2 regions of the Providencia zhijiangensis genome follow, and region 2 is predicted to be linked to the other one. Evidence: predicted binding sites of a transcription regulator. Region 2 holds the regulator's gene; the other holds the start of a gene.

Region 1 (3,435 bases), 490 kb from region 2:
TCACGTTTACGCCGTATGATTGAAGAAGATCCTGCGCACCCACGTTACATTCAAACCGTTTGGGGCTTAGGATACGTATTTGTTCCAGATGGAAGTAAAGCATGAAGCGACTGAGGTTCTCACGACGTAGTACATTTTCTCGCTCGTTATTTTTGTTCGTTGCGCTCCTGTTCGCAAGCCTTGTGACCAGCTACATGGTTGTATTGAATTTTGTTGTGATGCCAAGCTTACAGCAGTTCAATAAAGTGCTTGCTTATGAAGTGCGAACATTAATGACAGAGAAAATGGTTCTACAAGATGGAACCTCAGTGCGAGTTTCACCCGCATTACGTAAAAAAATCTACAATGAGCTCGGGATTACCTTTTACGCCCATTCAGCGGCGATGGAAGAGGGATTAAACTGGGCAAAAGAGTATGATTTTCTAAGTGAAAACATGTCGGAATACTTAGGTGGCAAGGCCAGCGTGCATCTGGAACTTGGGCGTGAGTATCCGATATTGTGGTTAACATCCTACCTAGCACCGGATATTTGGGTGCGCGTTCCACTCACCGAAATCGGTCAAAATCAGTTTTCTCAAGTTTTCCGCTATACACTCACGGTCTTCCTCACTATCTTTGCAGGGGTTTGGCTCTATATTCGCTATCAAAATAAGCCATTATTGGAGCTGGAATATCACGCGGGTGAGGTCGGAAAGGGGCATGTTATGCCGCCGATGCAAGAGAAAGGTGCCACTGAGGTGCGTGCGGCTATTCGCTCGTTCAACCATATGGCGGCAGGGATAAAATCCCTCGAAAATGATCGTACAGTATTAATGGCAGGGGTCAGTCATGACCTTAGAACGCCACTAACCCGCATTCGTCTCGCAACGGAAATGATGGGGCCTGAAGATGGTTATCTTGCTGAATCTATCAATAAAGATATTGAAGAGTGTGACGCAATCATCGGTCAATTCATGTCTTACCTGAAAACAGGGCAAGAGATGGATATGGAGTTCTGCGACCTTAATGTCATTCTGAATGAAGCCGTTGCCGCAGAAGCGAATGTGGTGGGCGATATCGAAACGAATCTGGTGCCGGGCGCCGTGATGTTTAACGGTAACCATCTGGCTATCAAGCGTGCAATCACTAACATGATTGTCAACGCATACCGCTACGGTAATGGTTGGATAAAAGTCAGTAGCGGCAAAAATGAAGATTATGTTTGGTTCCAAGTCGAAGATGATGGTGCAGGTATTAAAGACGAAGATATTCATCGACTCTTCCAACCCTTTGTTCAAGGGGAAAAAGCGCGCAGCAATACCGGTACAGGGCTGGGGCTCGCGATAATTCGCAGAATTATTGATGCTCATGAAGGGAATATTGAGATCCATAAAAGTGAGCGCGGTGGGTTTGCTATTCGAGCCTTGCTCCCTCTCAAAGAACGCGAAGACTAAATATCTCGTCGTATTTCGCGTTGTAGCGTTGTTGGCTGCGCTCGTTAACCCTAGTCACATACTTGTGTATGCTCCCAGGGATAACTTCACTTGCCGTATCTCGTCGTATTTCAACTTGTAGGGGTGTTGACTACGCTCAGCTACTCAGGTCACATACTTATGTATGCTCCCTGAGATATCTTCTCTTGTCGCCTACCTACAAGCTGAAATACTTAGAGATATGTTGTGTAGAAAGATAGAAAGAGAAAGAAATTTTTTCATTTATGACAATATGTCATATTCCAAACGCTAAGCTGTCATATTCATCAATCTTATTTAGTTGATTGAAAAATAAGAAAATAATCATTTTTATCCCATTCTGCTACACTTAATCATGTCGATAAAATCCGCAAATGTCATAAAACTGTCATAAAGATGACATATTGCCGTAACTCAATTGTCCTATTTTCCCTACCGTGACATACACCCAATAATTTAATACTTGATTATTTCTTACATCCCCGGAGGGATTATGAAAATGATGCGTACCACACTAGCAAGCGTAATGGCAGCAACCTTATCTCTGACGGCAATGTCTTCTTTGGCTGCTACCAGCCTGACCGGAGCTGGCGCGACATTCCCTGCTCCTGTTTATGCGAAGTGGGCAGATACTTATCAGAAAGAAACAGGTAATAAAATTAACTATCAGGGGATCGGTTCTTCTGGTGGTGTAAAACAAATTAATGCAAAAACAGTTGATTTCGGTGCGTCTGATGCGCCATTGACTGATGAAAAACTCAAAGAAGACGGCTTATTCCAATTCCCAACCGTGATTGGTGGCGTGGTTTTAGCAGTAAACGTTAAAGGCATCCAATCTAATCAGCTGGTTCTTGATGGTAAAACGCTGGGCGACATCTACTTAGGCAAAATTGCTAAATGGAATGACCCAGCCATCGCAAAACTGAATCCAAACGTAAAATTACCTGACCAAAACATCGCAGTGGTTCGCCGCTCTGATGGTTCTGGTACCACATTCGTCTTCACAAGCTACTTAGCAAAAGTTAGCTCAAATTGGAAAGATGAAGTCGGTGCAGGTTCAACGGTTAACTGGCCGAAAAACAGCGTAGGCGGTAAAGGTAACGACGGTGTTGCAGCCTTTGTTCAACGTCTGCCAGGCTCTATCGGTTATGTAGAATATGCTTACGCAAAACAGAATAATCTTGCGTATACTAAGCTGGTTTCTGCAGATGGTCAGCCAGTTTCACCAACAGGTGAAAGCTTCAGCGCAGCAGCGAAAAAAGTGGACTGGTCTAAATCATTTGCACAAGACCTGACTAACCGTGAAGGCGCTAACGCATGGCCAATTACCTCAACCACATTCATCTTAGTTCACAAGCAACAAGCGGATGCTGAGAAAGGTAAAGCGGTTCTTGATTTCTTCAACTGGGCTTACGACAAAGGTGGTAAACAAGCAGAAGCATTAGATTACGCTGTGTTACCTCAAGAAGTTGTGACCGCAGTACGTGCAGCATGGAAAACAGAAGTAAAAGATAGCCAAGGTAAAGCACTGTTCTAAGTGCCCCTCGGGTTGGAAAAGGGTAAGCGGGTGCTGAGGAATAGCTCCCGCTTATTCACCGTAGTAACGTAAGTCCTACTGAAAAGTAGGCATGGAATGAGAACAAAGCGCATGGCCGAAAAAATAACGGCATTCAAAGCCCCTAGTAAATCGGGCGACGTGATTTTTAGTGCATTAGTCAAAATAGCAGCGCTAATCACTCTCCTCATGCTTGGTGGCATTATTATTTCCCTGATTTTCGCATCTTGGCCAAGTATGCAGAAATTCGGGTTTTCGTTTTTGTGGAATAAAGAGTGGGATGCGCCAGCAGAACAATTTGGTGCATTAGTGCCTATTTACGGCACTATCGTCACATCATTAATCGCTCTGATTATCGCCGTACCCGTGAGTTTTGGTATCGCATTATTCTTAACAGAGCTCGCGCCTAACTGGTTAAAACGCCCATTA
Region 2 (3,435 bases):
ACAGAATAAGATGAAGAAAATTGCAGGATAAAATTGAAAATATAGCGTAGGCGTTAGAAATAGCACCAATATAGGGTGAGAAACAAAACAAAAAACCTTGCTAATATGATGATTTTATTAGCAAGGTTTCATTTTTTAGATTATTTTGCGCTTAATGTATTCACTTTCTTGTCTGACACAATAAACACTGGTGGTAATGTGAATGAAAACTCACTGCCCTTGCCAACCTGACTGGTTACTGAGAGCTGGCTACTATGGTGTTGAACAGCATGCTTAACAATCGCTAAGCCCAACCCTGTTCCCCCACCACCTTGCCTTGAACGCGCTTTATCCACACGATAAAAACGCTCTGTTAAGCGAGGAAGGTGCTCGGCTGAAATTCCTGGACCATTGTCACTCACACTAAACTGCGCGCCATTACTGGTTCGCTGCCATTTCACCTTAATTTTCGTGCCGTCTGGCGTGTGGTTTATGGCGTTATACACTAAGTTAGCAACCGCACTTCGTAGCTGCTCTTCATTACCATGAACTCGAAGTTTTTCATCAATACTGAATTCAAACTCGTGCCGCCCTTGGCTCAAGCTAATCGCTTCTTGTTCAATCATCTTAAGAATGACTGGCATATTAATCTGTTCATCTAGATTAATTTGAGGGGCAACCTCTATACGGGATAATTGCAGCAATTGCTTCACTAGGTTATCCATTCGATGAGTCTGTTCTTGCATCACCGACAACGCTTTTTTATTCATCGGTGAAGTGCCTTCTTGATCATCCATGACTTCAAGATAACCTTGGATAACGGTCAATGGCGTGCGTAACTCATGGCTAACGTTAGCAAAAAAGTCTCTACGTGCTTTTTCTAGGCGGCGTTTTTCAGTCACATCTCGAGCCACCATCAAGAGTTGATCACTCGCATACGGTAAGATACGAAGCTCAACAATTTCGCCACTGTTAAGCTCAATCGTCAGCGCTTGGTCATAGTTTTTCACGGTGAAATAGCGGCTAAAATCAGGATAACGTAATAAGTTAAAAATATGCTGCCCGTTATCCTCAGGCCAGCGAAAACCAAGAAGCTGTTGAGCATGGCGGTTACACCAGAAAATATTGCCTTCGGTGGTCATGATTACTACGGCATCAGGCAAGGATTCAGCCCCGCTGCGAAAACGCTTAATCAGCTGCCCGAGCTCACGGCGACGCTTACGGTTACGCTGCTGCATCTGATAGATACCATAAAATATTGGTTCCCATCCCCCTTTGCCATCCGGCGGTAGCATACTTCTATCCAACCAGAGCCAGTCAGAGAGTTTTAACAGGTTATATCCGTGCCAAATGAGTGCTGCGAGTAGCGAGATCACTAGCAGCCACGGAAGATGCCCAATAAAAACAGACAGTATCAATGCGGGTAAAATAAATAAAAACAGCCCCCAAATCAGCTGTTTTAAGGATAAGCGTTCAAGCACCCATGTTTCTCCCTAATGGTTTCTCAATAGCGAACAGAGAAGCGGTAGCCAGTACCACGAACCGTTTGCACCATCTTATCATGTCCATCTAACTCTAACGCTTTTCTTAAACGACGAATATGGACATCCACCGTTCTGTCTTCCACATACACGTTGGCACCCCAAACATAGTTGAGTAACTGCTCACGGCTATAAACTCGCTCTGGATGGGTCATAAAGAAGTGGAGTAATTTATATTCGGTAGGCCCCATATCAATGGGAATTTCCTTGCTGGTAACGCGATGAGAAGTAGGGTCAAGCACTAACCCGTTCATCTCGATAATATCTTCTGTCGCCATTGGAGAAATACGTCGTAAAATAGCTTTAACACGGGCTATCAATTCTTTTGGTGAAAACGGTTTGATGAGATAGTCATCCGCTCCCACTTCTAATCCTTTCACGCGATCTTCTTCTTCGCCCCTTGCCGTTAGCATCATGACGGGGACATCGCGCGTAGCACTATCACGCTTCATATGTTTAATGACTTGGATACCGGAACCTCCGGGTATCATCCAATCCAATAATACTAAATCAGGAAGGGGATCAACCAATTGCGCTATCGCAGAATCATAATCATCAGCCTCTGTCGGCTGAAAACCATTCTGTTCCAATACAAAACAAACCATTTCTCGGATGGGCGCTTCATCTTCAACGACTAGAATGCGTCTTGCCATGATTGTTCCTGTAAATAAGAAGAGATTTTTAATGTGACCGCATTATGCGTCAGTTTTGTGACAGAATTATGAATATCTTAACGCGCAATCAAGATCTATCATTAGATTAACAGCTTAATGTCATGTAAGTGAAATATTAACACCACATCTGGCTATCATTGCGAAGCGCTTCGCAACTCTCTTATTTTTACTATTTAATTTGCCATACCTTTGCTTTCACTGAACCGATATACAGTATACTGTGACACAGCAAACCAAATGGTTTGAATATGAGTATAAAGCATCAGAATATTAATATAGTAAAAGCGTCATAATCACAGGAACCGCTAGCTCATGCGCATCATCCACACTTCAGACTGGCATTTAGGTCAGTATTTTTTCACTAAAAACCGATCTGCTGAACACCAACACTTTTTGCGTTGGTTAATAGAGCAAGTCAATCAGTACCAAGTGGATGCCCTGATTGTGGCTGGCGATGTTTTTGATACTGGCGCACCGCCAAGTTATGCGCGCGAACTCTACAACCAGTTTATTGTTGATTTGCAAAAAACAGGCTGCCAATTAGTTATCTTGAGTGGAAACCATGATTCTGTCTCTGTTTTGAATGAATCCAGCGCGTTATTACGTTATTTAAATACTCACGTCATCACATCAAACAGCGAATCCCCTGTCATCACATTGAAAGATAAGCAAGGGAACCCAAATGGGTTAGTGTGCGCAATCCCCTTTTTACGGCCACGAGATATCCAAGTCAGTATTGCGGGGCAAAGCAGTGAAGAAAAACAACTTTCATTACAAAATGCCATTCGTGAACACTACCAAAGCTGTTACCAAAAAGCCGTTGAGCAACGTACTGAGCAGGGCTTAGATATCCCGATTATTGCCACGGGGCATTTGACCGTCGTCGGTGCAGAACTGACAGATTCCGTGCGTGAAATTTATATCGGCACATTGGATGCCTTTCCTTCTGGTGCGTTCCCACCTGCTGATTATATTGCGCTCGGACATATCCATCGGCCTCAACTGATTGGTGGACAAGCACATATTCGCTACAGCGGCTCTCCGATTGCACTCAGTTTTGACGAATCACAACAACAAAAAAGTGTCTGCTTAGTGGAGTTTAATCAGCACCAATTTACCAATGCCACTTTGCTGCCAATTCCCGTTTTCCAGCCGCTATTGAGTTTAAAAGGCTCGTTGAAAGAACTGCAAAAACAATTAATGGACTTACCTGTCCAAGAAAATGAGCGCCCTATTTGGTT

Evidence for each region. Region 2 encodes PhoB, which activates phosphate uptake and scavenging genes when phosphate is short. Its sites were predicted from a motif close to CTGTCATAAAACTGNCNNAT; they were not measured.
Region 1: pstS (phosphate ABC transporter substrate-binding protein PstS) is a predicted target of PhoB. The motif match lies at 1,826-1,845, and genes of this name have one in related genera.

Annotation. Positions count from the first base shown of each region.
Region 1 is NZ_CP135990.1:209,286-212,720, forward strand. It holds gene ompR (osmolarity response regulator transcription factor OmpR) at 1-105, shown strand, start outside; gene envZ (two-component system sensor histidine kinase EnvZ) at 102-1,433, shown strand; gene pstS (phosphate ABC transporter substrate-binding protein PstS) at 1,945-2,988, shown strand; gene pstC (phosphate ABC transporter permease PstC) at 3,100-3,435, shown strand, end outside.
Region 2 is NZ_CP135990.1:697,532-700,966, reverse strand. It holds gene phoR (phosphate regulon sensor histidine kinase PhoR) at 141-1,460, opposite strand; gene phoB (phosphate regulon transcriptional regulator PhoB) at 1,484-2,173, opposite strand; gene sbcD (exonuclease subunit SbcD) at 2,507-3,435, shown strand, end outside.